DNA from 3 places in the Brevibacterium sp. Lmc1 genome. Region 3 is predicted to be linked to each of the others. Evidence: riboswitches for the same ligand, from Rfam matches in the RefSeq annotation. Region 3 holds a riboswitch; each other region holds the start of a gene.
The links. Region 3 has a riboswitch for thiamine pyrophosphate ahead of AC239G_RS05385 (ECF transporter S component). Riboswitches for the same ligand answer to the same signal wherever they lie in the genome.
Positions count from the first base shown of each region.

Region 1: it holds a riboswitch for thiamine pyrophosphate, as region 3 does, so the genes downstream of both, thiC (phosphomethylpyrimidine synthase ThiC) here and AC239G_RS05385 (ECF transporter S component) in region 3, are expected to answer to the same signal.
Region 2: it holds a riboswitch for thiamine pyrophosphate, as region 3 does, so the genes downstream of both, thiM (hydroxyethylthiazole kinase) here and AC239G_RS05385 (ECF transporter S component) in region 3, are expected to answer to the same signal.

Region 1 covers NZ_CM172803.1:589,164-598,865, reverse strand. Annotated here, with positions in the region: gene AC239G_RS02610 (M13 family metallopeptidase) at 1-660, shown strand, start outside; gene AC239G_RS02605 (DUF1684 domain-containing protein) at 765-2,435, opposite strand; gene AC239G_RS02600 (M18 family aminopeptidase) at 2,571-3,875, shown strand; TPP riboswitch at 3,938-4,046, shown strand; gene thiC (phosphomethylpyrimidine synthase ThiC) at 4,042-5,850, shown strand; gene AC239G_RS02590 (TAXI family TRAP transporter solute-binding subunit) at 6,063-7,055, opposite strand; gene AC239G_RS02585 (TRAP transporter permease) at 7,072-9,426, opposite strand.
Region 2 covers NZ_CM172803.1:3,105,675-3,115,376, reverse strand. Annotated here, with positions in the region: gene AC239G_RS13960 (LacI family DNA-binding transcriptional regulator) at 1-1,074, shown strand, start outside; gene AC239G_RS13955 (substrate-binding domain-containing protein) at 1,167-2,261, shown strand; gene AC239G_RS13950 (ATP-binding cassette domain-containing protein) at 2,360-3,184, shown strand; gene AC239G_RS13945 (sugar ABC transporter permease) at 3,181-4,392, shown strand; TPP riboswitch at 4,544-4,677, shown strand; gene thiM (hydroxyethylthiazole kinase) at 4,665-5,594, shown strand; gene thiE (thiamine phosphate synthase) at 5,591-6,349, shown strand; gene thiD (bifunctional hydroxymethylpyrimidine kinase/phosphomethylpyrimidine kinase) at 6,346-7,215, shown strand; gene AC239G_RS13925 (TenA family protein) at 7,317-8,057, shown strand; gene AC239G_RS13920 (hypothetical protein) at 8,143-8,358, opposite strand; gene AC239G_RS13915 (cysteine desulfurase family protein) at 8,487-9,702, opposite strand, start outside.
Region 3 covers NZ_CM172803.1:1,242,579-1,252,280, reverse strand. Annotated here, with positions in the region: gene AC239G_RS05390 (purple acid phosphatase family protein) at 1-906, opposite strand, end outside; TPP riboswitch at 1,278-1,386, shown strand; gene AC239G_RS05385 (ECF transporter S component) at 1,409-2,038, shown strand; gene AC239G_RS05380 (ABC transporter ATP-binding protein) at 2,038-3,570, shown strand; gene AC239G_RS05375 (energy-coupling factor transporter transmembrane component T family protein) at 3,581-4,408, shown strand; gene AC239G_RS05370 (hypothetical protein) at 4,498-5,040, opposite strand; gene AC239G_RS05365 (putative quinol monooxygenase) at 5,091-5,411, opposite strand; gene AC239G_RS05360 (class I SAM-dependent methyltransferase) at 5,487-6,089, opposite strand; gene AC239G_RS05355 (LysR family transcriptional regulator) at 6,112-6,987, opposite strand; gene AC239G_RS05350 (NAD(P)/FAD-dependent oxidoreductase) at 7,166-8,386, shown strand; gene amaB (L-piperidine-6-carboxylate dehydrogenase) at 8,489-9,702, shown strand, end outside.

The sequences.
Region 1 (9,702 bases), 650 kb from region 3:
CTGATGACCCCGCAGACGGTCAACGCCTACTACCACCCGGTGATGAACGAGATCGTCTTCCCGGCGGCCATCCTCCAGCCGCCGTTCTTCGACGCCTCCGGTGAGGTGGCCGCAAACTTCGGAGCGATCGGCGCGGTCATCGGCCACGAGATCGGTCACGGGTTCGACGATCAGGGATCGCGCTACGACGGTGACGGCAACCTCGTCGACTGGTGGACCGAATCGGATCGGACCCTGTTCGAGGAGCGCACGAACGCACTCATCGCCCAGTACGAAGAGCTGGTCCCGACAGGTCTCGAACCGAATCAGCACGTCAACGGGGCGCTGACGGTCGGTGAGAACATCGGCGACCTCGGTGGTCTGTCGATCGGGTGGAAGGCGCTCGAGCTCGAACTCGGCGAACGGGCGGGCACTCCGGGCGTGCCGGTGGCGCCGTCGGCCGAGCAGGCGAAGGCGTTCTTCGAGGCATGGGCGAAGGCATGGCGGTCGAAGATGCGCACCGAGGAGCGTGTGCGCAGGCTGTCGATCGACCCGCATTCGCCGGAGGAGTTCCGCTGCAACCAGGTCGTGAAGAACATGACCGCCTTCCACGACACCTACGGCGTGGCAGAGGGCGACGGCATGTACTTAGCCCCCGACCAGCGAGTCACCATCTGGTAATTGCTACCTGACGGCGGCCCAGCAACCTCGCGCGAGGTTGCTGGGCCGCCGTCAGGTAGTTCTGGGAGGAAACGGGCGCTGGGACTGAGGCTGGGAGCCGGCCGTCAGCGGTGGTGGCGGATGAGGGCGACCATGCGGTAGTCGAATTCCTGCCAGCTCGTGATCGAGGCACCGGATTCCATCGCCGACTGGAAGTCCTCGACCTCAGTGCGGTCGGACTCGAGCGGGATGTTGAAGGGCATCTCCACATAGATCAGCCCGCTGGCGTCGGTGTGGACGATGTCGAAACCGGCCTGCTTCGGGTCGAGCTCGTTGTTCATCACGATGAGCAGACGGTCCGCCGGCGCCTCGTATTCGGTTTCGATGCCGTCGACGTAGCCCTGCTGCGAACGCAGCTCCCGCTGGGCCTGGATGACGAACGCCGAGTACGCGCCGATGCCGATGACCGGAATCCGTGAAGTCAGCGCTTCGGTGGCGACATCGATGAGCCGCGACCGGGCCTTGCGCCCCAGCGGCGACAGATCCCCGCCGGACATCGCGACCCCGTCGAAGCCGACGAGCGAGATCCGCCCGTCGTCGTGGTTGGGGTTGAGGATGGTGATGTCGAGGCCGAAACGCGAATACCAGGGGCGCGTCACCTCGGCGCTCTCTTCGTCCCACCACACGTAGAAGAGGAACGGCACGTTGATCCCGGCCTCCGAGTAGAAGAATGGAGGACGCCGCTCACCTGCGGTGACGTCGAACGGAACGACGTTTCCTTCGATCGGGGCCGGGCAGGTGGCGAACGAGGTGAACGCGAACGGGTAGTTCACCGCACGGTTGAAATCGATGACGAGCGACCCGTCCTGATTCGGCACTCCGAGGTCGATGGTCCGCCACGCGGCGGTGGTGCTCCCGTTCGTCGAATCGTGGAAGTCCAGTTGGAGTCCGGTCTTCGGGCACCCGGTGGCGAGCAGGCTCACCTCACCGTGCGAGGTCTCGAAGGTGACGGTTCCCGCCGCCTGTGTCTGCAGCTGCAGGTCCTCTTGGGCGGTTTCGATGGTGTAGGTCTTGAACGGGTCGAACCTGGTGAACCGGGCGAGGAAGACGAAGTCCGGGTCCGGGTCGAAGACCGGAACCTCGAAGAACTTCCCGAGCAGCGGGGACTTCGAATTGCGCACACGCACGCCGAGGCGGCCGCCCCGATCGATGAGTTCGTAGAGGACGTTGCCGACGGTGAACCAGTTGAGCGAGCCGCCGTTCGGAAGCTTCGCGCTGAACCCGTTCTCTTCCACGCGGACCTGTGGCTTGGCGGGCGCTGCTGCGTGCCAGTCGGATCCGCCATCGGACCCCGCATCGGATCCGGCGCCCGTTCCGGCAGAAGAGTCGGCACCCGCAGCGTCTGCCGCAGCCGCGCCCACACCGGACTGGTCCATCACCCTCGGCAGAGTCGAGGTGTCGCTGGGCACGGCCGGGCTGGTCGCACGGGTCGGCCCCGAGTTGGTCACACCCGTGTCGTTCGTCCCGTTCGTCCCGTTCCCACCGGCAGCTGACTCACCGTTGTCGACCTTGCTGAGCAGGTCGAATGTCTCGGCTGCGGGGCCGGCCTTGATTCCGGTCTTCAGGGATACGGTCACCCAGCCGTCGTCGACGGTGAACGTGCCGGGGGCGTCGGTCCAGGTCGATTCGGCGTCGAGCCAGTGGAGTCCGACGACACTGAGCCAGCCGAACGGTTTCGCAAGGGCTGAGTTCCGTGAGTCGCGCCAGGTGTTCCACTCCGTCACGAACTGGTTCACGTCGAACACTCCTTGCCGTCGCTGGTGCGGTCGCAGGGTCGCTGCCCCCGCCTGATTCTCGGACCCGGTGGCAACCCGGCGTCTGAGACCTGATCTTCTTCACCTCCAAACTACCGCAAACGATAGGCTGGGGAAATGAATGAATCACTCCCGAGACCGGATGTGGCCGCGACGACAGCGGCCGACCTCGGCGACTTCGTCAGCGCATCTCCCAGCTCCTACCACGCGGTGGACACCGCGGCGAAACGCCTGGAAGAGGCCGGTTTCTCCCGCCTCGACGAGTCCGTTCCCTGGGCGCTGACGCCCGGAACCGGGCACTACGTCATCCGCGACGGCGCGCTCATCGCGTGGATGAATCCCACCGTCACCGAGGCGGCTCCCCGGTTCCGCGTGTTCGGTTCCCACACCGACTCCCCGGCGTTCAAACTCAAACCCGGCGGCGAGTTCACCGCCGAAGGCACCCGGCAGGTCGGGGTGGAGATCTACGGCGGGCCGCTGCTGAATTCGTGGCTCGATCGTGAGCTCGCGTTCGCGGGTCGGCTCGGCCTCGCCGACGGCAGCATCGTGCTCGCCCGCACCGGGCCGATCGCCCGCATCCCGCAGCTCGCGATCCACCTCGACCGGCAGGTCAATGAGGGTCTGACCTTGGACAAGCAGCGTCACACCGCTCCCGTCATCGGTCTGGCCGACCTCGCCGAGGCGGACATCATCGAACTGCTCGCCGCCTCTGCCGGGGTCGATGCCGAGTCCGTCGTCGGCCACGATGTCTACACGATTCCCGTTCAGGAGCCGGCCCTCTTCGGTGCCGCCGAGGAGTTCTTCGCCTCGCCGAGGCTGGACAACCTCCTGTCCGTCCACGCCGGCGTCACCGCGCTCACCCAGCTCGATGCCGACGGGCTCGACGGCATCCCACTGTTCGCGGCGTTCGATCATGAGGAGATCGGGTCGAATTCGCGCTCGGGCGCGTGCGGTCCGTTCCTCGCCGACGTCACCGAGCGCATCGTCGCCTCCTTGCTGCCGCAGTCGACGCGCAGCGATTATCTCGCGTCGATGTCCACCTCGGTGTGTGTCTCCTCCGATGCCGGGCATGCTGCCCATCCGAACTATCCCGAACGGCACGATCCGCATGTCCGCCCCCGCCTCGGCGGCGGTCCCCTGCTCAAGCTCAACGCTCAGCAGCGCTACGCCACGGATGCGGTGGGCACCGCCGTGTGGTCACGGGCGTGCGCGGCCGCCGGGGTCGAGTACCAGGATTTCGTGTCGAACAATGCGATGCCCTGCGGGTCGACGATCGGACCGCTGACCGCGACCCGGCTGGGCATGACGACCGTTGATGTGGGCCCGGCTCTGTACTCGATGCACTCGGCACGCGAAATGGTCGCGGTCTCCGACGTCGTCGCCCTCGGCGCCGCTGCGAAGGCGTTCCTCCAGGGCGGCTGACCCCATTCCCGTCGCTCAAGGAGCCACGGTTGTCCTCACTGCGTCAGTCGTGATAGGAATGGCACGACCCCACGGGAGCCCGCTGCAAGGGCTGAGATCGGACTGGATCGTCCGAGACCGTAGAACCTGATCCGGTTGATACCGGCGTAGGAAGTGAGGACTGCAGATGACTGCATTCACCCCTGAAACACCTGCCCCTGCCACGACTTCGTCTGACGCAGATTCGCACGACCAGTTCACCCTCGAGCAGTATCCGACGCATTCGCCGGCATGGGTCGAGGACGAGGAACACGACATCCGCGTTCCCGTGACCCGCATCGAGCTCGAGGACTCGAACGGTCGGGCCAACGATCCCGTCGACGTCTACCGCACCGTCGGGCCGGGCAGCATTCCGGAAGAGGGACTGCCCGCTCTGCGATTCCCGTGGATCGAGAACCGCCTCGACACTGAGACGTATGACGCCCGCGGCCACCGCATCGCCGATGACGGTCGTGCCGCCGTCCGCCGAGGTGCCCCGTCGCAGCAGTGGAAGGGACGCAAACCGGTCCCCCGTCGGGCCAAGTCCGGCCGCACGGTGACCCAGATGCACTACGCAAAGCAGGGCATCATCACCCCGGAGATGCGGTTCGTGGCGCTTCGCGAGCAGTGCGATGTCGAACTCGTGCGCGCCGAGCTCGCCTCCGGTCGCGCGATCATTCCGAACAACATCAATCACCCCGAATCCGAGCCGATGATCATCGGCAGGGCGTTCCTCGTCAAGATCAATGCGAACATCGGCAATTCCGCGGTCACCAGCTCCATCGCCGAGGAGGTGCAGAAGCTGCGGTGGGCCGCGAAGTGGGGTGCCGACACCCTCATGGATCTGTCGACCGGCAATGACATCCACACCACTAGGGAGTGGATCATCCGCAATTCGCCGATCCCCATCGGCACCGTCCCGATCTATCAGGCGCTGGAGAAGGTCGACGGCGATGCGAACGCGCTGACCTGGGAGATCTATCGCGACACCGTCATCGAGCAGTGCGAGCAGGGTGTCGACTACATGACCGTGCACGCCGGTGTGCTGCTGCGCTACGTTCCTCTCACGGCTGACCGGGTCACCGGGATGGTCTCACGCGGCGGGTCCATCATGGCCGGCTGGTGCCTTGCCCACCACGAGGAGAACTTCCTCTACACCCACTTCGATGAACTCTGTGAGATCTTCGCTCGCTACGATGTCGCTTTCTCGCTCGGCGACGGACTGCGCCCGGGTTCTATCGCCGATGCCAATGATGCCGCCCAGTTCGCCGAGCTCGACACTCTCGCCGAACTCACCGAACGCGCGTGGGCCCACGACGTCCAGGTGATGGTCGAAGGGCCCGGGCACATTCCGCTTCACCTCGTGCGGGAGAACGTCGAACGTCAGCAGGAGCTCTGTCACGGTGCGCCGTTCTACACCTTGGGTCCGCTGGTTACGGATATCGCGCCCGGATACGACCACATCACCTCGGCGATCGGGGCGACGGAGATCGCCCGCTACGGCACGGCGATGCTCTGCTACGTCACCCCGAAGGAGCATCTCGGGCTGCCCGACCGTGACGACGTCAAGACCGGGGTGATCACGTACAAGATCGCCGCGCATGCCGCCGATATCGCGAAGGGCCACCCGGGGGCGACGGCCCGCGATGATGCGCTGTCGAAGGCTCGATTCGAATTCCGGTGGCGGGACCAGTTCGCCCTCGGCCTCGATCCGGAGACCGCCGAGGCGTTCCACGACGAGACGCTGCCGGCGGAACCGGCGAAGACCGCGCACTTCTGTTCGATGTGCGGTCCGAAGTTCTGCTCGATGCGCATCTCCCAGGACATCCGCGATACCTACGGCAGCGCCGAGGCGCAGGAGGCCCTGGCGGGAATGCAGCAGAAGAGCCGCGAGTTCCTCGCATCGGGCGGAGAGGTCTACCTGCCCGATCCGACCGTCGGCCTGCGGGAAGGTTGAGTCCGGCTCCGGGCCGGATCCCGCCCGTCGGCCCTCAGAACAACGGAGGGCCGACGGCCCCGGCGAAAACTGCCCGAGGGTCGCACGGCCCGCCGTGCGTAGCGGGGTGCTCCGTTCCTCGTCAGCGTCGTTCAAGGCGGAGCGCGCCTATCGGACTGTACACAGATCGACAGACGCGCCACGCCTTGAACGAGCGGTTGGGCAACTCGCACTTACTTATTCAGCTCGTCCAGTGCTTTCTGCGAGCCCGGGTGCAGCTTGATCGGCTCCGGCGGTTCGGCGGTGTCGAGGTTGATCTCCTTCGCCGCGGCATGCACCTTGACCAGGTCGTCCTTTTTGTCGAAGAGGAGCTTCGTCAGAGCGCAGGCCGTGCCTTCGTCCATGTCATTGCGGACCATGAGCACGTTCGGGGTGACGATCGTCTTCACCGTGTCGACGCCCTTGTACGTGTCACCGGGGATCTCTGCCACCTCGTAGACGGGGTTGATCTCCTTCATCTTCCCCTCGAGGTCGGAGATGTCGAGGATCTCGACGTCCTTGCCGTTCGAGGTGAAGAGATCGGTGACTCCTGCCGTGGGCAGTCCGCCGGACCACACCATGCCGTCGATGGTTCCGTCCTTCATCCCGTCGACGGTCTTCGACAGGTCGAGGCGCTGTTTGGTCACGTCCCCGTCCTTGAGTCCGGCCGATTCGATGAGACGGTTGGCGATGACCTCGGTGCCGGACTTCGGCGAACCGGTCGAGATCGTCTTGCCCTTGAAGTCCTCGACCGAGTCGATTTCGGCATCCTTGCGCACGACGACGTGAGTGAAGTTGTCGTAGATGCGCGAGAGCGCGGAGATGTCCTCGGCCTCCTTGAAGTCCGCATCCCCCGACACTGCGTCGGCAGCGGTATCGGCCAGGGAGAACGCGATGTCGAAGTCGCCGCTGGACAGCTGTTGGAGGTTCTGCACGGAGGCGCCGGTCTCCGACGCTGTGGCCTTGAGGTCGGAGTTGTCGGAGATCACCTGTGCCAGACCTCCGCCGAGCACGTAGTACACGCCGGTCGAGTTGCCGGTGGCGATGGTGATCTGCCCCGAGGCGGCGGTGCAGCCGTCTCCGCCTTCTGCGGCGGGCTCGGCTTCGCGCTTGCCACCGCATGAACTCATCGTCAGCACTGCGGCCAGGGCCGCAGCGGCGATTGTGAACGTCCTTGTTCGCTTCATGGACTTCGTCCCTTTCTCAGTTGGTCCCGGCCGGTGTTCCGGACGAGGGTGGTTCGGTGGAAAATCCGTCACCGGATCCGTCCGCTTCGGCTGTACTCGGGTCGACCGCATTCGCCGGTGCCTCGTCCTTCGCCGAGGCGGCCGCTCCTGTCACGGTTCCCGTCGCCGAGGCGGCCGGTCCAACCGCAGTTCCCGTCGCCGAGGAGGTCGCCGGCTTGCGTCGGAGGATGAGGTGGATGACGACGGCGAGGGCAAGGGCCGCGAAGCCGACCATCATAGACAGCGGCTGCAGGTAGAGGAGCGCGCCGGCGGCGAGGAAGCACAGGATCCGCTCGGGCCAGCCGGCGCGGCGGATGATCCATCCGCCTGCACCCGCGGCCAAGGCAGCGACTGCGCAGGCCGAGACAAGGAAGGTCCAGACCGCGCCGAGGAACCCTCCCTGAGCGACCAATGCGGCACCTTCGGGTGTGAAGGTGAAAGCCAAAGGCACGAGGAATGCGGGGATCGCGTACTTGCAGGCCTGCCACATGGTGGCGATGACGCGGCCGCCGGTGATCGCCGAGGAAGCAACCGCCGCCAGCGCGGTCGGCGGGGAGACCTCGGAGAGGACCGCGTAGTAGAAGATGAACATCGCCGCGGCCGCCTCGGGGACTCCGAGGGTGATGAGAGCTGGGCCGACGATGACCCAGCTGATGATGAACGAGGCGGTCACCGGCACTGCCAGACCGAGCACCGTCACGGCAACTGCGGCGAAGATGCAGGTGAGGATCAGGATGACCGTCGGATCATCCGAGAATGCCTGCGCTCCCTTGATGAGGATGTCGGAGATGACCTGGCCGAGCCCGGTCTTCGTGATCGTCGAGACGATGATGCCGGCGGCGGCACACACGCTCGTCACCGGCAGAACCGAGCGGATGCCCGTCGACAGGGCCCCGTAGAACACGTCCCAGACGGCGCGGAGGATCGTGGCGGGTTCGCCTCGGCGAGCGAGGATGATCTCGATGATGCCGAATCCGATGCCGACGAGCGTCGCGTAGACGACGGCTTTGAACGGTGCCATGCCGAGGGCGAGGAAGACGACGATGATGCCCAGGGAGATGAAGTGGTAGAAGCCCTTTTTGAAGATCGGCCACGACCGCAGCCCCGGCGGCGGGGTGTAGTCGACTTCGATCTTCCGGGAGTCGATTTCGATGGCGAGGAAGATGCCGAGGTAGTACAGGAGAGTGGGCACGACTGCCCACAGAAGGACGAGTCCGTAGGAGACGTTGAGCAGCTCGGCGATGATGAAGGCCGCGGCACCGAGCGTCGGCGGGGACAGGATGGCGCCGATGCCGGAGGCGGCAAGCATACCGCCGGCGTTCTCCTTCGGATAGCCGGCTCTTTTGAGCACCGGCCAGGTGACCGCGCCGAGCGAGACGGCCGTTGCCGTGCCCGAGCCGGAGACCGTGCCGAGGAGGAATCCGGACAGTGCCACGGTGCGTCCGGGGGCTGCCTTGGATTTCTTGAACAGGGAGAAGCTGAGATCGATGAAGAAGCTGGCGGCGCCGGTCTTGTCGAGCACGGCTCCGTAGATGGTGAACAGCACGATGTAGGTCGCGGCCACGTCGAGTGGGATTCCGTAGAAACCGGAGGCGTCGTTGTACAGGGCGTTGACGATCTGGTCGAAGTTCTGCCCGGCATGCGAGCCCGGCCAGTTCACGGGGATATAGGAGCCGTAGTAGCTGTAGAGGAAGAAGACGATGCAGAAGATCGGCAGGATGAGTCCGGTGGTTCGGCGGGTCGCTTCGAGGATGAGCAGAAGCAGGACTCCGCCCATGACGACGTCCAGGCCGGTCAGCGAACCCTGCCGGTTGAGGAATTCGTTGAATCCGCCGGAGAAGAACGGCAGCACCGGATAAGCACAGGTGAGGAAGGTGATGACGACGAGTGCCCAATCGATGATCGACGGGTTGTCGTTCTTCGCCCGTCTCCGCTTCGGCGATGTCGAGGATTTCGCCGAGGCGACCCCCGCCTCGGTGCCGGCCCTACCCTTGCCCCCTGCGCCGTCCGTCGAAACCGCCTCGGCCGCTTCCGCGGCCTTGTCCGCCGCTTCGGCTTTGCGACCGAATCCGGGCCGATAGCAGACGAAGACCAACGGCAGCACGAAGGCGAGGAACCACATGAGGTAGAACTGGTTGCCCTGCCGCAGAGGGAAGAACACCTGGTTGAGCACGAAGAGCGAGACGACGAAGCAGACGATGCCGACGCCGAGGTCGAGTCTGCGCGTCAGCGTCCGCTGCGGCAGCTCTTCGTCGTATTGAGCGATGAGCTCGTCGACGTCGGTCTGCTGCACCGGGTCTGTCGAAGCGGCCTCGGCAGTGCGTCCGGACATCCTCATCCTTCCAAATGTTCGAAAGAGAGCAGCCGCGATCACCGTCGACCAGCGCCGCTCGATCACCTCAATGTGAACTCCCTCACAATATACCGAGGCGCTGACATGACCAGGTCTGCCGACCGCGCGTTCGAGACCCTTGATGGGATCGTTATCCGCAGTACCGAAGAATGAGAATCCCCGAGCCGCTCCCCGGTGTCCTTTTCAGCGTCGTTCAAGGCGGGACGCGCCCATCGAACGGTACACAGACCGACAGACGCGCCACGCCTTGAATGA
Region 2 (9,702 bases), 1.9 Mb from region 3:
ACCCTGGCCACGGTCGCTGCGCGTGCCGGCGTGAGCATCAAAACCGCCTCCCGCGTCCTCAACGGCGAAAAGCACGTTGCCGCCTCGACGGCGGAGAAAGTCGAAGCTGCCGCCGAAGAGCTCGGATTCCGCCTCAACCCCACGGCCAGACGCTTGCGTGCCGGAGGCCGCTCACCCTATATCGGCGTCGTCCTCTCGGACGCCGGTGACGCCTTCCAATCACGTGCCTTCGCCGCAGTGGAAGCCGAGCTCGCAATCCTCGACCTGCGCCCGGTGGTGACCGTGGTCGGTGACGACCCGAACCGAGAGGAAGCCTTCCTCGACGAATGCCTCGCCAACGACCTGACCGGGCTCATCGTCATCCGCGCCCACCCCGAGGCGGCCGAGACCTACGCACGAGCCGCCTCGGCGCCGGGCACTCGAATCGTCTCCCTCGACCCAGCGGTCGAAGGCCCTGGAATCAGCATCGTCGCAGGCGACGATCGTGAGGCGGGACGCCTCGCGGCCGAACAGCTGCTCGCTCACGGGCACATGGCACTCGGCGTCATCGGCGACCATTCGCCCAGCCTCATCACCACCCGCCGACTGCAGGGAATCCAGGACGCCATCGCCGGCCGCCGCGGCGTCGGCTGGCGCGCCTATATGCGCGAAGACGCCCACGACGAAGCCAGCGCGAAGAACGTCGTCGCCGCCTGGCTCGGTTCCCGCAGCGCACCCGGAGCCCTGATCACCCTGTCCGCCACAGTGACCCAAGGTGCCATCGACGCCTGCCGCCGCCTCGGCGAATGGCCGGCACTGGTCGGCATCGACGATTTCCCCACGGCCGAACTCCTCGATGTCACCGTCGTCGATCGCAACGTCGAATCCCTCGCCGCCGAGGCGGTCCGACGACTCCGGGTCGGTGTCGAACCCAGCGATGCTGGCGAGGGCGGGGACCGCCTCGGCGAAGGGGATGGCCCGATTGCGGGGGAGGCGAACCGGCGCGATCGAGTCGACGACGGCGTGCCCGATTTCGACAATGCGCTGTGCGTCATCGCTCGTGGCAGCGGTGAAGAGCCGCCGGACACCCGCTGAAGATTTTTGTCGAAACAGTTGACAGCAGGCGGCGTTCAGCGAATCATATTCAACAGCCTGACAACGTTGTCAGAAAGATTGAAAGGTTCACAATGAGGCACAACCTTAAGTCCCACAAGAAGCTGGCGCTCCTCGGTGCCTCCGTCGCGATCGGCGCTCTTGCGCTCAGCGGCTGCGGCAATCAGAAGGGCCAGGGAAACGACGAGGCCGACAGCGGATCCGGCGGCGACGGGGACGTCACCATCGCGCTGCTGCTGCCCGAGTCGAAGACCACCCGGTACGAGTCGCTCGACAAGCCGAACTTCGAGAAATACCTCAAAGAAGCCAACCCAGACGCGAAGGTCGAATACCGCAACGCCAATCAGGACGCGACTCAGCAGCAGCAACAGATTGAGGCGGCCGTGACCGAAGGCGTCGACGCCATCGTCCTCGACCCCGTCGACGCTTCCGCAGTCTCATCCGCGCTGTCGAAAGCCGAAGCGAAGAAGATCCCGGTCATCTCCTACGACCGCTTCTTCGAAGGTGCGGATTACTACACCTCGTTCGACAACAAGAAGATCGGCAACCTGCAGGGCCAGGCCGTCCTCGACGGGCTCAAAGACGCCGGCGTCGACCCGAAATCGGGACCGGTCTGGATGGTCAATGGTGATCCGAAGGACCCGAACGCCGCGGACTTCAAGGCCGGCGCCGAAGAGACCCTCAAGGGCGCAGGCGTGGACATCGCCGCCAGCCACGACACCCTCGACTGGAACCCCGACGACGCCCGCCAGTGGGTCGAAGGTCAGCTGCAGGGCAAGGGCGAGAAGCCGATCGCGATCTACTCTGCCAACGACGGCACCGCCGGTGGCGTCATCGCCGCAACGAAGAAAGCCAAGGTCGAACCCGTCGTGACAGGTCAGGACGCCGAGGTCGACGGTCTGCAGAACATCCTCAAGGGTGACCAGTTCGCCACGATCTACAAGTCGATCCCACCGCAGGCCGAATTCGCTGCGAAGGCCGCAGTGGCCCTGGCCGCTGGAGAGGACGTCGATGCGGGAACGACCTATAAGGACACTCCGACGGACTTCGTCGAGGCCAAGGTCGTGACCAAGGACAACATCAAGGACATCGTCGGCGACCAGATCAAAGCTGATGACATCTGCACAGGCAAGGTGGAGAAGCTCTGTGCCGATGCCGGCGTGAAGTGAGCGCGTGCGCGTTCACAATCTGACGTGCCCGACCTCGAGCCGGCGACCGCCACCGGTCGCCGGCTGCCGGGGTCAACGACTGCGACAAGTAGGAACAGATGACATCAGAGACACCCGACCCGGCAACTGAGGCGACGCGGACGCCGGGCAGCGACAGCGAGCCGGTGCTCGAACTGCGCGGAATCAACAAACGGTTCGGTGCAGTCCAAGCCCTGACCGACATCCATCTCAGCGTCGGTCGCGGCGAAGTCGTCGGCCTCGTCGGCGACAACGGCGCCGGCAAATCGACCCTGATCAAGGTCATCGCCGGAGTCCACGCCGCCGATGACGGCGAACTCATCATGAACGGGACGGCGCAGAGATTCTCCTCCCCGAAGGATGCACAGAAAGCCGGAGTGGCCACAGTGTTCCAGGATCTGTCCCTGTGCGAGAACCTCGACGTGGTGGCCAACCTGTTCCTCGGACATGAGAAGACCCGCGGCGGCGTCCTCGACGAAGTGACGATGGAAGCCAAATCCTGGGAGCTGCTGCGCAGCCTCTCGGCAAAGATCCCGAGCGTGCGCGTACCGATCGCGGCCCTATCCGGCGGTCAACGTCAGACGGTCGCGATCGCCCGGTCCCTCCTCGGCGAACCATCCTTGGTCATGCTCGATGAACCGACGGCGGCACTCGGCGTCGCCCAGACGGCCGAAGTGCTCAACCTCATCGAACGGCTCAAAGAACGCGACCTCGGCGTGCTGCTCGTCAGCCACAATATGGCCGATGTGCAGGCGGTGTGCGACCGGGTGCACGTGCTGCGGCTGGGCAAGGACGCCGGTGATTTCCCCGGTGACGAGCGCACCGATGTGCTGGTCGCCGCGATCACCGGAGCCAGCGACAATGTCGTGACCAAACGCGCCGCACGGAGGGGTGAGCGTCGATGACCCGCAATTCCTTCATCACCGATGAGCGGATCTCGTCCGAAGGCGTGATCGGCACCTTCGTCCGCCGGGTCAAAGAGGGGCAGCTGGGGTCGTTCCCGGTCATCCTCGCACTCATCGTCATCGTCATCGTATTCCAGTCGGCCGACTCGAACTTCATCTCTCCGGCCAACCTAGTCAACCTCTCCACTCAGGTCGCGTTCCTCGCGATCCTGGCTCTCGGCATCAACCTCATCCTGCTCCTCGGCGAGATCGATCTGTCTCTGGCGCAATTGGGCGGTTTGGCCGCCTCGCTGCTCGGTGTCTTGGTGGTAAGGCAAGGTGTGCCGCCGGCCTTGGCGCTGGTCATCATGCTGCTGCTCGGCCTGGTCGTCGGCGCGATTCAAGGTTGGTTCTTCGCCGTCGTCGGCATCCCGGCGTTCGTCGTCACCTTGGCCGGTCTGCTCGCGTTCACCGGTCTGACTCTGACGACATTGGGCACGCAGAAGAACCTGTCGATGTCGGACACCTTCGCCTTCGACTTCGCCAGCTTCTACTTTCCTGCGATCTGGGCCTATATCTTCGGCGCCGTCGCGATCATCGGCTTCGGCGGCGGCATCATCTATTCGAAGCTGCGCCGCCACCGGGAGGGTCTCAGCGCTCCGAGCTGGACCTCTGTGATCGTGCGGATCGTGCTGCTGGCCGCGATCGTGTTCGGGTTCCTCATCCTCGTCAATCAGGACTTCGGTCTGGCGATGCCTTTCTTCCTCATGATCGTCATTGCGATCATCATCGACCTCGTGCTGCGCAAGACCCGCTACGGTCGTTCCATCTACGCCGTCGGCGGCAAGGTCGAAGCTGCACGGCGTGCCGGCATTCGCGTGACCTGGGTGCGCATCAGCGTGTTCATGGCAGCCGGAGTGCTGGCCGCATTGTTCGGCTTCATCAAGACCGGTGTGACGACAAATGCGGGATCGACGCTGGTGAGCACGCAGGACCTACTCAATGCGATCGCTGCAGCTGTCATCGGCGGCACCTCGCTGTTCGGCGGACGCGGAACCGCCTGGGCAGCCGTGCTCGGTGCTCTGGTCGTCGGTGCGATCAACAACGGTCTCTACCTCATCGGCTTCAACTCCGATGCGCAGCAGATCATCACCGCACTCGTCCTGCTCACCGCCGTCGTCATCGACGCGCTCAGCCGCCGCGGACAGAGGTACGTCGGGCGCGGGTAGTGGGGCGTGAAGCTCCCTCTGCCGACCGCTCGCCTTAGCGTCGAGCGCGCAATGCATAGCTTGATACAGCGACGTTGAGTCGAGCGGTCGGTGCTGAGCATCCAAGCAGAGTATGGAGTCGCCCGTGTCCGACCGGGCTGATACAGTCGGAGCCAATGACATGGGGTGCCTCATGAGGATCCGTGCGCACCAAAGAGTTGCGCACGGAGGACACCGAGGCTGAGAGAACACCCATCGAACCTGATCTGGGCCATACTAGCGAAGGGATCGTCATGGTTGACTTCGACCTGCGTTCTGCGAATGCGCGACTGCGCGCAAGCAATCCACTCATCCAGTGCATCACGAACACCGTCGTGCAGCAGTTCAGCGCCAACGTGCTCCTGGCCATCGGCGCCTCCCCGGCAATGCTCGACCACGAGGCCGATGCCGGACAGTTCGCCGGGATCGCAAGCGGAGTCCTCGTCAACTTCGGCACCGCCTCGAACCACCAGCTGCTCGCCGCCGATGCCGCCATCGACGTCGCCAACACCGCCGGAAAACCCTGGGTCCTCGACCCCGTGAGCGTCGGCGCCGTCGACTTCCGCACCTCCCGCATCCGCCGCGCCGCCGCCGATCACCCGACCGCCATCCGCGGCAACGCCTCCGAGATCGCCGCACTCGCCGGAGTCGGACTCGGCGGTCGTGGAGTTGACTCCACCGACGAAGTCGACGCCGTCCTTCCCGCCGCCGCGAAACTGGCCAGAGAAACCGGTGCCATCGTCGCTGTCTCCGGACCAACCGATGCCGTCGTTGCCCACATCGACGGCACTGACCACGTCGCCCGCATCTCCGGCGGACATGAGTTCATGCCGCTCGTCATCGGCACCGGCTGCTCACTCGGTGCCGTCACCGTCGCCTACCTGGCCGCCGTCCGAGCCGGACTCGCCGACCCCGACGCCGACGTCTCAGCCGTCAACGCCACTGAGCAGTCCGCGAACGGTGGGGCCGCCTCGGCGAAGTTCGAAGCCGTCGTCGCCGCCCACGCCCACTTCGCGGTCGCCGGGGAACTCGCCGCCGATGGTGCGAAGGGTCCGGGCAGCTACTCGGTGAACTTTCTCGACGCACTCCACACCGTCGACGGTGACCGACTCGCACAGGCGAGAATCGGCCTCGACACGCTCACTTCTGCGAATGAAACCGCCGGCGAAGGCGTCCAGGCATGACCGCCGGATCCGCCCACATCGCTGACAACCCGGCTGACGACGGCGCGACCGTGAACGACCGAGACGGCTCGGCCGACCGCTTCGCCGGAATCGACACGCGCCTCTACCTCGTCACCGACTCCGCGCAATGCGAGGCCGCCGGCCGCAGCGTCGCCGAGACCGTGCAGGCCGCCGTCGCCGGGGGAGTGGGCATCGTCCAGGTCCGCGACAAAGACATCGACGATGCAGGCTTCTATTCGCTCACCCGCCAGGTCATCGCCGCCGTCGATGCCGCCACCCGCGACACCGACCGCACGGTCCCCGTCGTCCTCAACGACCGCGTCGAGGTGGCCCGCCGCCTCATCGATGAAGGCGAGAACGTGCACATCCACGTCGGCCAAACTGACACCACCGTCGTCGAGGTGCGCGCCGCCCTGGGTGCGGAACCGCTCATCGGTCTCTCGGCCGCGAACAGCGACGAATTCGTCGCCGCCCGAGACTCCGGAGTCGTCGACCTCGTCGGCATCGGACCGGTCTATGACACCTCCACGAAAGCCGACGCCCCCGACGGAATCGGACCGGACCGCCTCGGGGAACTGGTGGCAGAAGCGGGCATCCCCGCGGTCGCGATCGGCGGCATCAACGCCGATCGTGCTCCTGACCTGCAGGGACGTGGGCTGATCGGGATCTGCGTGGTCTCGGCGATCTGCATGGCCGACGATCCGAAGACGGCAGCAGAGGAGCTGCTCGCCGCATACGCCGGGAGTGCACAGTGACAACCCGCCCGCCGATCACCCTGTCCATCGCCGGCACCGATCCCTCCGGCGGTGCCGGAATCCATGCCGACCTCAAGACCTTCACCGCGCGGAAGACCATGGGCACGACCGTCATCACCGCCCTCGTCGCGCAGAACACGCACGGTGTGTCCCGCGTCTATCCGATCGACGTCGATTTCGTCGCCGATCAGTTCGACTCCGTGCTCGGCGACCTGCCCGTCGATGCGACGAAATCGGGGATGCTCGGCAGCCGTGACCTCGTCGAACTCGTCGTCGATCGCGCCGCCGAAGGCCGGCTCGGCTTCTATACCGTCGACCCGGTGATGATCGCGACCTCCGGCCACCGCCTCCTCGAGACCGATGCCGTCGAGGCCGTGCGCACCCACCTGCTGCCGGTCGCCGACCTCATCACCCCCAACCTCCCCGAGGCGGCCCTGCTGATCTCCGACGACGAACCCGAAGCGCAGACGACTGAAGCCATGCGTGACCAGGCTCGGCGCCTGCTCGAACGCGGCCCCGGAGCTGTCCTGCTCAAGGGCGGGCACGGCAGCGAGGACGAGGTCATCGACATCCTCGCCACCGCCGATGGCCAGGTCCGCGAGTTCACCCACCCCCGCGTGACGACGATGAACACGCACGGAACCGGGTGCACTCTGTCAGCCGCGATCACCGCCGAGGTGGCCGTCCTCGGCCGCGAACGCACAGAGATCGGGTCGGACATCCTCGGCGAGGCCGTCGACAATGCCCTCGATTATCTTGCTCGCGCTCTCACCTCGGCCGCGGACTGGCAGCTGAGCCTCAACCCGGAGGGCGCCCACGGACCCGTCGACCACCAGGTCGACATCGTCCGCGGTCGACCCGCCTGACATATCCATCCCGCCAGACCACCACCTCACGCGAACCGCCAACTCAGTCGATCCACCACGTCATACGAACCACCACGTCATACGAGCACAAAGGAGTTCCCATGACCGTCACCTTTACCGCCGGCCCATTGACCACCCAGCTGTGGGACCGTGTCCGCCCCATCGTCAAGCAGATCGAAGAGCTGCCGTTCCTCGCCCAGCTCGCCGACGGCAGCCTCGATCCGAAGGCCTTCGTCAACTACATCTCGCAGGACAGCCTCTACCTGAACGGATACGCCAAGGCCATGTCGTTCCTGGCCGCGAAGACCGTCGACCGTGACGAATCCCGATTCTGGGCCGGATCCGCCGCTGAGGCGATCACCGTCGAAGAGGAGATGCACGGAGAGCTGCTCGCCGATGCCCGACTCGCCTCGGCGCTGGAAGAACTCACCGCGGAAGGCTCCCGTTTCAAGGCCTCCCCGACGACGCTGGGTTACGTGTCCTTCCTCGTCGCCACGGCCGCCAGCCGATCCTACGGCGAAGGCGTCGCCTCAGTGCTGCCCTGCTTCTGGGTGTACGCCCATATGGGCAAGGTGCTTGTCGACCGGGCCGGGCAGATGGCCGACGACCACCCCTACCGCACCTGGGTGCAGACCTACGACTCACCCGACTTCGACGAATCGACCCGCCACGCCGTGCAGATCCTCGAACAGGAACTCGCGAAGGCACCGAGCGAGGAAGCCGCCCGCATGCGGGCGGCCTTCGAGCAGGCCTGCGTCTTCGAACTCCACTTCTGGGCCTCGGCACACGCCATGCAGAACTGGGACGTCTCCGTGTTCCTGCCCCAGGAAGTCACCGTCTGATTCCAGGGAGCATCGGATCCCCCTCGCCGAGGTGGCCCTGACCTTGAGTCGGTCACCTCGGTCGGCGGGCGGAAGCGTTCCCGCCTCAGGCGCGGGAGGCTCCATAAGGGTCATCCGGGTAATGAGTGAGCGGACCGAACGATCCGAGAGCATGCCAACCGCGGCGCAGAGTCGTCCACAGAAGCACGTGATCGACCTCGATGAGGGGCACTCGGTCGTGCTTCGGGCAGGCGAACCGACCGATGAAGAACACAACGGTCGCAAACATCACTGCGATCATGAACAGAATCAAAAGATCCATGGCGGCCCCCTCACATCCTGATACGAATGCCTCTCTTTTAGTCTCGCCCCAAAATAAAGAGAAAGATAGGGCTATCCCACCTGGTGAGCGTGAAGGTGATCAAAATCAACTCGGGTGTGAGACGCCGTTCATGCAAAGGATGAGGCGAGGCTCTCGGCAGCGCTGATGACGGCTCGGGCGGCCGCTCGTCCCTGGTCGGGGGTGATCGAGGACGGGAAGGTGAAGCGCACACTCGTCTGCGCGACCTCGGGCGCGACCCCTAAGGCCGTGAGCACATGGGAGGGCTCATCGGAGCCGACCGCACAGGCGGAACCGCTCGAGGCCGTTACCCCGAGGCGTTCGAGCTCGAGCAGCACTGCCTCGCCGGAGGTGTTCGAGAAGCAGAACGACGCATGATTCGGAGTCCGAGTCGCCCGGCCGTCAGGGCCGGCCGTGCCCGCCGCGCCCGTCAGAAACGACCCGGGGACATGGCTGAGCACTGTGGAGATGAACTCATCGCGGATGGCTCGGACACGATCGGCGGCCTCATGCCGATCCGCCTCGGCGAGTTCGAGTGCCGTGGCGAACGCAACGGCCAAAGCCACGTTCTCCGTGCCCGATCGTCGGCCCGACTCCTGCCCGCCGCCGTGGATGAGTGGTTCGACGGGGACGCGGGCGCGGATCGCGGCCACACCGATGCCCTTCGGCGCCCCGACCTTGTGCCCGGCCAGGCTGAGCGCATCGACGCCCAATCCGGTCAGCGGCAGCCACCCGGCCGCCTGCACGGCGTCAGTATGGAAGAGAGCACCGGCCTCATGGGCGATTCCGGCCAGGGTCGGAATGTCGGCAACGGTGCCGATCTCATTGTTCGCATATCCCACGCTCACGAGCACGGTGTCCGGGCGGATCGCCGCCGTGAGGGCTTCGGGGGTCACGGTTCCATCGGAGGTCGGGGCCACCTCGGTGACGGTGAATCCGTGGACGCGGGTCAGGAATTCCACCGAGGCGAGCACCGCTTCGTGTTCGATGGGAGAGGTGACGATATGTCGCCGAGGCGGCACCGCGGTCCCGGCCCGACCCTCGGGCTGAGCCCGATCTTGGGTGTGCGATCGACCCTGGGTCTGAGCCCGATCCTGAGTCCGAGCGCCGAGGGCCATACCGATGATTGCGAGATTGTCCGCCTCGGTGCCGCCGCTGGTGAACGTGATGTCCGTGGCGCGCATGCCAAGCACCTTCGCCACGCGAGCACGGGCATCGGCGAGGGCTTCGGCGGGTCCGCGCCCGAATTCGTGGTGGCTCGACGGGTTGCCGAACGCCCCGGCCAGATACGGCCAAGCGGCTTCGAGGGCTTCCCTGCGCACGGGA
Region 3 (9,702 bases):
TCGCTTGCCTTCGCCGTCCATGAGGAAGGTGCGGTTGAAGATGTGGTCATGGCCGGAGACGACGAGGTCGATGTCATTGCGGGCCGCGACCGGAGGGATCGCTTTCCGCAGCCGTTTGACGTCGAGGTCGTCCCAATGTGTTGCCGTCGAATAGATCGAGTGGTGGAACCCGAGAACAGTCCAGCGTGCCTGGTCTCCGTGCTCGGCGACGACCTCGTCGATGAACTCGGCGTGGGCATCCACGTCCGGGCTGTTCGAGTTGATGTTGAGGAACAGGACTCCATCGTCGATGAACCAGTAGTCGCCGCCACCGCCGTGATCCTGGCTCACATTCGGTCGGTTGAAGTGCTGCTCATAGGCTTTCGAAGACACATCGTGGTTGCCGATCGTCGTCGCCTGCGGGATCGTGCGGGTCGCTTCCGGTGCCAGGTATTGAGCATACTGCTCCTGGTTGCCGGCGGAGTTGACCTGGTCTCCCAGCGAGTAGAAGAAGCTCGGTTCGTCAGCGGTGGCCACTGCCGAGGACAGGGTCCGGTCCCAACCGGCAGCGTCGTCGGGATCTCCGCCTCCGGCGCCGACCTGGGGGTCGCCGAAGACGAGGAATTCGTCGTCTCCTCCAGCAGATCCTGTGGTGAATTGCTCCACCTCGGTGTACCCGTCCTCTTCGCTGCCGACCTGGTAGGCGTAGTCAATGCCAGGTTTCAGGTCGGTCATGCTCGCATGGTTGAAGTGACGCTTGAGGTCGGCGGCAAGGCCCGAGTCCGTGGTCTCAGCCTTGTCAGCATCGGCGGGGAGCTTTCCGCCAACGAGCTCACTCGCCGGCGCCCACCGGACCTCTCCCCCACCGGCACTCTCACTCATCCACGAGAGGTTGCGCGCCGTGGAGTCGGCCCCGACCTGCAACACGGTATCGGTGATAGCCTCGCTCCCAGCATCCGCCTCGGCGGGCGAATCCGTCCGGTCAGGGCTCGGAGTCTGAGCAGAGTCGGCATTCGCGCCCTGGGTCGCGGTCGACCCTCCGGAACCGAGAGATGGCTCGGCACGCACGGGAACCGGGGCCGCCACCAGAGCGGCGAGCAGGGTAGCGGCAGACAGGGCACTGAGCGGTCTCTTAAGTCGATGCGTATTCACCCGCCCATTCCTACTGACCAGTAGTGTCCGGTTGTTCGAGGCCCATCGACGGGAATGGGAACGGGAAGTGAATCCTCGATGACCGCCCCCGGCCTCCGCGTCGCCACGGATCCCGGTCGCTGCCCCGCTCCCCTGTTGTACAGTGGTGGCTACGACAGGGGAGCGCCGTCAGGGGCGCTGAGAGTGCAGAAGAAGCTGCAGACCCTCGAACCTGATGCGGTTAGCACCGCCGAAGGAAGTCGAGACTCTTCACCCCTCCTTGAAATGAGGAGGCACAATGCCGAATACCACTACGCCGAGCACCACCCCCACCTCTTCACGCGCCTTCACCGCGGCGCCGAAATCCAAACAGTGGCGGGTGGTCGACTATGTCACCACCGCCGTTCTCGGCATTGCCGTGGGGCTTGTGTTCTGGGTGTTGGCGCTGAGCTGGAAGGTCCTCGAACTCGCCTTCCAGGCATTCCCGCCGTCGATCGGTCTCATCGCAGGACTCTGGGTGCTGGCCGGTCCGCTCGCCGGTGCCATCATCCGCAAACCCGGTGCCGCGCTCCTGTGCGAACTCATCGCCGCCATCGTCGAAGCCGTCCTCGGCTCTCACTTCGGAGCAACCGTCCTGCTCTCGGGTCTGCTGCAGGGCCTCGGTGCCGAACTCGTCTTCGCCGCCTTCGGCTACAAGCGCTTCACCCTGTGGGTCACCGCCGCATCGGGCATGCTGGCGGCTGCGTTCATGGCAGTGAGCGAGAACATCATGTACAACGCCGAATGGCAGTTCGGCTTCCAGGCGATCTACGCAGTCTGCGCGATCGTCTCCGGCCTCGTCATCTCCGGGATCGGCGCCTGGTTCGCCTACCGGGCGATCGCGGCTACCGGAGCGCTCAGCTCCTTCGCCTCAGGCCGACTGCGCTGATGGCGCTGCCGATCACGGCCGCCGGCTTCTCATGGACACACACCGACCGTGACCAGCCGGCAGTCGGACCGCTCGATCTGCAGATCACGGCCGGAGAGAAAGTGCTGCTGCTCGGCGCCTCCGGGGCCGGCAAATCGACGTTCCTCCACGCCGTCGCCGGTGTCCTGCCCGAGGAATCGGGTGAGGCCACCGGTGAACTCCTCGTCGGCGGTGAGAAACCGGATCCCCGCCGAGGCAGCACCGGGCTGGTCCTCCAAGATCCCGATTCTCAGGTGATCTTCTCCCGCATCGGTGATGATGTGGCGTTCGGGATGGAGAACCTCGGACTCCCGTCCGAGACAATCGACGCTCAGGTCCCCGAGTCCCTGCAGGCGCTGGGACTCGATCTGCCGCCGGGGCATCCGAGTGCCGCTCTGTCCGGTGGGCACAAACAGCGGCTGGCTCTGGCCGGGATCCATGCGATGGCCCCGGAGGTCATCGTCCTCGACGAACCGACGGCCAATATCGATCCCGCCTCAGCGACCGAGGTCCGCGATGCCGTGCTCACCGTGCAAGCCGAGACACAGGCGACCATGCTCATCGTCGAACACCGGGTGGAGCTGTGGCTCGATCACGTCGATCGGGTCATCGTGCTCGGCCGCGAAGGCATCGCCGCCCAAGGCCCTCCGGGGCAGATCTTCACCGAGGCGGCCCTGACCGAGACGCTCATCGACTGCGGAATCTGGATGCCGCGGCACTCCCCCGACCCGCGCCGAGGCGGAACCGCAGAAATCAATAGGACGACGGGCCGCCTCGGCGAGGTTCTGCTGCGCACCCATCGGCTCAGCGTTGCTCGACCGCGCATGGCCACCCCCGCCGCGACCGACCTTGACCTGAGCCTGCGTGCCGGTCAGGCACTCGGAATCGTCGGTGCGAACGGGGCAGGCAAATCGACCACGGCCCTGACCCTGGCGGGCCTTCTGCCCGAATTCTCCGGACAGGTCCTCGCCGAGGCGCCCCTGCGGGACGGAGCCAAACGGGCCCGGCCATTCGCCTGGCCGTCGAAGCAGCTGGCGGCGCGCATCGGCATGGTCTTCCAGGAACCGGCACACCAGTTCCTCACCTCGAGCGTGGCGACCGAACTCGAGCTGGGCCCCCGACTGGCCGGATGGTCTGCCGCCGAGTCGCAGGCACGGGTGGATGAGCTTCTTGAGGGACTCGGTCTCACCGGGTTGGCGCAGGCTCATCCGCAGAGTCTCTCAGGTGGGGAGAAGCGACGCCTGTCGGTGGCAACGATGCTGGCGCCCCGGCCACGGGTGCTCATCGTCGATGAGCCGACCTTCGGTCAGGATGCGCTGACGTGGGCGGGGTTGGTGGAGATGTTCCTCGACGCCTTGGTACACGGTTCCGCGGTGGTCGCGGTCAGCCACGATCAGGCGTTCCTCGAGGCCATAGGTGCCGATGTCCTCAAGCTCGGTGGCTGCCTGAGTGCAGATCGCGATGTCGTCGACGAGTCGGAATCGCGTGTCAGGGCGGGTGATCGCGGTGAGTGAGAGTCTCGATGTGCGTTCTCGCCCCTCCCCTGAGGTCGCCGTACAGGATCCGGGACAGCTCATCCCCGTGGTGCGTTCCACCGCTTTGGCTCGGTGCAATCCGCTGACGAAGATCGCAGTGGCCCTCATCCTCATGGTCGGGGCGCTGCTGAGCATTGATCTCATCTCTGCCGGGGTGGTGCTGCTCGCGGCAGTGCTGGCGCTGCCGGCGACGGGACTCGATCTGGTGGCCGCGGCCAAGCGGCTGTGGTTCCTCCCCGCCGGCGCTCTGCTCGCCGCTTGGGGCACGGCGCTGTTGGCGGAGAAGACTGGGGATGTGGTCGTCGACTTCGGTCCGATTCTGTTCACCACCGGGTCGCTGGCCGCGGCCGCGGCGATCTTCGTCCGTGCCTTGGCATTGGCGATCCCGCTCATCGTGCTCGCGTCGACGATCGATCCGCGTGATCTCGCCGATGCGCTCATTCAGCATCTGCGGCTGCCAGAGGTGGTTGTGGTCTCGGTTCTCGCGGCCTCACGTCTGCTCGGACTGCTGGTCAGTGAGTGGCAGGTGCTGGCGATGGCCAGGCGGGCCAGAGGTGTCGCGGGCGGTTCGCTTCTGCGGCGCACGGGCAGCCTCTTCAGCGGGGTATTCGTTCTGCTCGTGGTCTCGATTCGCCGGGCAACGAACCTGGCGATGGCGATGGAGGGACGGGCATTCGGTCGTCCGGGCCGCACGTGGCGCAGGCGGTCGAGTTTCGCGGTCCGAGATGTCGTGGCGGTGCTTCTCAGTCTGGCTGTCTGCGCGGTCGCGATCGGTGCGGCTCACATGTTCGGAGTCTGGAACCCGATCATCGGCTGAGGCGGATCGGGTGTCTCGGAGCTGCCGTGCTCACAAGAGGTCGGAGCTGTTCCACCGGCGGTCGATCAAAACTGCCGGACGGTCAGAGCTCAGAGCTGCTTGAGGAAGTCCTTGCCGAAGGCCCGCCATTCCTCGAGGGCTTCGGGGCTGGGAAGCTTTGACGTGGTGAGGACGAAGAGGGTTTTGTCTTCGCTCTTCGTCTCGGCTGCGGCTTCGACCTTGATGCCGCCGTCGAGGTTCGCTCTCCAGAAGGAGCGTTTCGCCGTCTCCGAGGTGCGGGGATCACCGTCGAGGGCTACCTCGTTGAGGGTGTCGCCGACGAGGGACGCGAATTTTTCGATGAGTGCGGAACGATCGCCGGGAATGGTGCGGGAGACGGCGACGTCGAAAGTGCCGTCGGCGCGCTGGCCGGGGACTCGGCGTCCGATCTCCTGCTCGTAGGCGACGACGGCGCCCTGGACCCACCAGCCGTGGTTGTCGACTCTGCCGTCGAACTGGGGATAGAGAGCGTCGGCGAGCTCTTTGTGACTCGCCGACGCTCCCCCGGCCGCCTCCAAGCGAGCACGGGTGGCGGCCCATGGTTCGCCGAGGGCCTTTTCGATCGATGCGATGTTCTGCGCTTTGGTCGCCATGGCAGAAGTCTATGTGCTCGATCGACCGGTGTTGAAGGCCTGGTAGGCGATCAGTCGATCTTCAGTTCGCCCATTTCGTCCCAGCCTTCACCGTCGATCTTGCGGGAGATGATCTTCGGGGTCGACACCAGGTGCGGGCGCATGGCTTCGAGGCCGGCGGCGAAGTGATCGCTGGTGACGTGCGGTTCTGCGCCTTCATCGGTGAATGCCTCGACGAGAACGAACTCGTTCGGGTTCTCCAGACTCTTCGACCATTCGAAGAAGAGATTGCCGGGTTCGGCGCGGGTCGCCTCGGTGAAGGCCCGAACGGCTTCGGGGAACTTCTCGACACTGTGGGGTTTCACGTCATATTTCACGACGATGAAGATCATGATCATTCTCCTTCAGTTGATCAGCAGTATGGGTCGATCCCAGCCTAATTCTGCCGCCCTTGCGAATCGACCGGCTCACAGCCTTTCGGCGATGAGGACGAGGAAGTCGCTGTCAGCTTCGAAGGGGCGGAGTTCCCAGGTGGAGAACTTCTGGTCGACGAACATCCCCGTGGCCTTGACGTCCTCGATGAAATCGTCGAAATCATACCCGCGTCCGGCACCGAAGCCGGACACGAACCGGCCGCCGTGTTTGAGCGTCGATTTGATATTGCCCAAGGTCTGCCGGCGCGAGGCGGGATCGAGGAAGGACAGGACGTTTCCGGCGCAGAAGGCCACATCGATCTCGGTGATCCCGGCGCCGGCGAAATCGAAGTCGGCGAGGTCGCCGGTGTGCCATTCACCGCTGGGGAAGTCCTCCTCGGCGACGGAGATGAGGAATTCGTCGAGATCCACGCCGAAGACGGTGTGCCCTTCGTCGATGAGCAGTCCGCCGGCCCGGCCGGTTCCGCAGCCGGCATCGAGGATGCGCGATCCCCGCGGAGCCATGGCGTTGACGAACCTGGCCTCACCGCCGATGTCATGCCCGGCGGCCGCAAGATCTCGCCACCGCTGCGCGTAGTTCGCCGAATGGTCGGGGTTGGCCCTGCGTACCTTATTCCACTGATGGTCGAAGCTCATGTCCTCATCCTAGGTCGGAATCTCAGGCGAAGACTTCGGTGACCACCTTAGCGACCGCCCGGACCGGATCGCTGGGGTCCGGGGAAGTCAGCACGATGATCTCGCGTCCGCCCGCCTCGACGACGGGGTGGAGGTCGACGTCGGACCCACCCAACGACATCATGATCGGCGTCGCCAGGGTCAGGCCGAGCCCGGTTCCGGCGAGCGCCAGCGCGACCGCGGTGTCCGTGACGATATGGGTCTCCTTCGCATTGATTCCCAGCGCCGAGGTGGCCAACCGCATCGCGCGGCCGAAGAGCTCCTCGGCCGGCGGTAGGATCCAGTCGGCCTCGGCCAGATCGTCATCGCTCGGCCGGGACGTCCCCGCGGGGACGACGATGCCGAAGTCTTCCTCGGCCACAGCTTCCCAACTCAGCCCGCGCATCGGCGGCAGCGGCGCGGCCGGGTAGTTGATCCCGATCCCCAGGTCGATGATCCCGTCGATGACGGCGGCCGACATGGTCTCGACATTGATCTCCCGCGCCCGGACTTCGATATGCGGATGGCGCTCGGCCAGCGCCCGCACCACCTTCGGCAGCGCCGTCGTCGATGCCGATCCGAAGACGCCGAGGGTGACGATGGCCTCGCTGCGGAAGTCCCGGCCGAGCATCGCCATCTCCGCCTGCTGCTGAGCGGCGAGGATGTTCCGCGCCCTGGGCAGCAGGGTGCGCCCGGCTTCGGCGAGGACGAGCCCACGGCCGCGCCGTCGGAACAGGTCGGAATCGACGACTCTGCGCAGGGCTGAGATGTGCTGGGACACGGCCCCGACGCTGTAGCCGAGGTGGTCGGCCGCCCGCGTCATCGATCCGAGTTCGGCCACAGCGACGAATGTGCGCAGCTGTCCGAGCGTCCATGTCATGGCAGCGCTCTCCTGTCTTTAGGTTTCTTGAACACAATGTTCACAAACTCTCCCTTGTTCTTAAGTGTGATGGCAACCACAATGAAGTCAAGACACAAACGCCGACATCGCCGTCGGCACTCTCCGTTTCCGGGGCGACCAACGACGGTCGCCCCGGCAGCAGACAGCGAGGTGAACCGTGGAATCCCCCACCGCATCAGCCACCACCCCTCACACCGACGGGGTCCCCGACACGTCCAGAGCCCTGCCCGCCGAAGCCTCCGTCGTCATCATCGGCGCCGGCGTCATGGGAGCGGCCATCGCCTACCACCTGGCCGAACGCGGAGTCCGCGACATCGTCATCGTCGAACGCAACACCCCCGGAGCCGGATCGACGTCGAAGGCCGCTGGAGGTGTGCGCTGCCAATTCTCCGACGAGGTCAACATCGCATTGGCCGCCCGCGGGCTCGAAGTGCTGCGGAACTTCGAAACCGATTTCGGCGTCGACATCGACCTGGTCAGCAACGGCTATCTGTTCCTCCTCGACAACGATGACGACGTGCGCGCGTTCACCGACAACGTGGCCCTGCAACAGCGGATGGGGCTGGATTCGCGGATGCTCACCATCGCCGAGGTGGCCGAGCTGGCCCCGTTCGTCAACACCGAAGGGCTGATCGCCGGGGCGTTCAATCCCGGCGACGGTCACTGCACCCCCGAGGCCGTCGTCGCAGGCTTCGTCACCGCCGCCCGCGAGCGCGGGGTCACGGTGGTCAAGAACTGCGAGGTCACCGGATTCGACACCGACGGCGGAACGGATCGCATGGCCACCTCGGTGATCACGAATCAGGGCACGATCAGCTGCGAACAGGTCGTCGTCGCGGCGGGAGCCTGGTCCGGCCCCATCGGGGACATGGCCGGGGTCGACCTGCCCGTGAAGCCGCTGCGGCGGGAGATCATGGTCTCCGAGCCCGTCGATTTCGACACCTCGCAGATGCCCTTCACGATAGATTTCTCCACCAGCTACTACGTCCACCCGGAAGGAACCGGGCTGCTGTTCGGCTGCCCCGATGAGGTCGATGACTGGTCCTTCAACGACAAACGCGACCCGAACTGGCTGGCCACCCTGGCCGAGCACATCGAAGCCCGCACCCCGGAACTCGGCGAAGTCGAGGCCAAACACGGGTGGGCGGGACTGTATGAGATGACGCCCGACCACAATGCCCTCATCGGCGAGGCCGAGGAGAGGCCGGGATTCTTCTACGCCTGCGGGTTCTCCGGTCACGGCTTCCTCATGGGCCCGGCCGTCGGAGAGGTCGTCGCCGACCTCATGACCGGCCGCATCCCCTTCGTCGACGTGGCTCCCATGGACAAACGACGCTTCGCCACCACCGGACTGCGCAAGGAGCTCAACGTGATCTGAGGCCTCGCACACCCGCCCCTCATCTCCCACCTCCCCGCAACGACTGAACTCCACCGACCGGCCAAGCGACCGATCGACACAGCAGACGACGAAAGGACAGCAATGACTGCACTGCCCACCGATCAGACCATCACCGACCTCCTCACCTCAGGATTGAGCGCCTGCGGAGTAGACGCATCCGCTCTCAAGGGATCGGCCGCCTCGGCGAGCCTTCCGGCCCGCTCCCCCATCACGGGACAGGGCCTCGGCACGATCGCCGCGGACACCGTGCAGACAGCGGCGGACAAGATCGCCGCAGCCCAGACCGCGTTCGAGACCTGGCGGGACGTGCCCGCTCCCGTCCGCGGTCAGCTGGTGCAGCGGTGGGGACAGCTGCTCGGCGAGCACAAGGAGGATCTGGCCAAGATCATCACTGTCGAAGCCGGCAAAACCCCTTCCGAGGCGGCCGGCGAAGTCCAGGAGATGATCGACATCTGCGAGTTCGCACTCGGTCAGTCCCGGCAGCTGTGGGGCAAGACCATGCCCAGCGAACGGCCGGGTCACCGGCTCATGGAGACGTGGCATCCCCTCGGCGTCGTCGGGGTCATCTCCGCATTCAACTTCCCCGTGGCCGTGTATTCCTGGAACACCGCCCTGGCCCTGGTCGCCGGTGACGCGGTCGTGTGGAAGCCCTCAGAGAACGCCGTGCTCGCCGCCCTCGGGGCACAGTCGCTGCTGACCCGGGCCGCCGCCGAGGTGGGGGCACCGGAGAACCTCGCACCCGTCCTCGTCGGTGGCCGGGACATCGGAGATGTGATGGTCCGGGATGAACGCGTGGCCTTGGTCTCGGCGACGGGATCGGTGCGGATGGGTCGCGAGGTCGGACCCGTCGTGGCCGAGCGCTTCGGCAAGATCCTGCTCGAGCTCGGCGGCAACAACGCGGCGATCGTCGCCCCGAGCGCCGATATCGATCTGGCGCTGCGCGGAGTGGTCTTCGCGGCCGCCGGAACGGCCGGCCAGCGGTGCACGACGCTGCGGCGGCTCATCGTGCACGAGTCCATCGCCGACGAGTTCGTCGACAAGGTCGTCGCCGCATACAAGACGCTGAGCATCGGATCGCCGACCGATGACGGAGTGCTCGTGGGACCGCTCATCAATTCGGGTTCGTTCGATGCGATGCAGGCGGCCCTCAAACAGGCAGAGGCAGAGGGCGGCGAGATCCTCTGCGGTGGTGGCCGGGTGCTCGCCGATGAACGTCCGGATGCTCACTATGTCGAACCCGCCGTCGTGCGGATGCCCAGTCAGAGCGCAGTGGTCAAAGAGGAGACGTTCGCCCC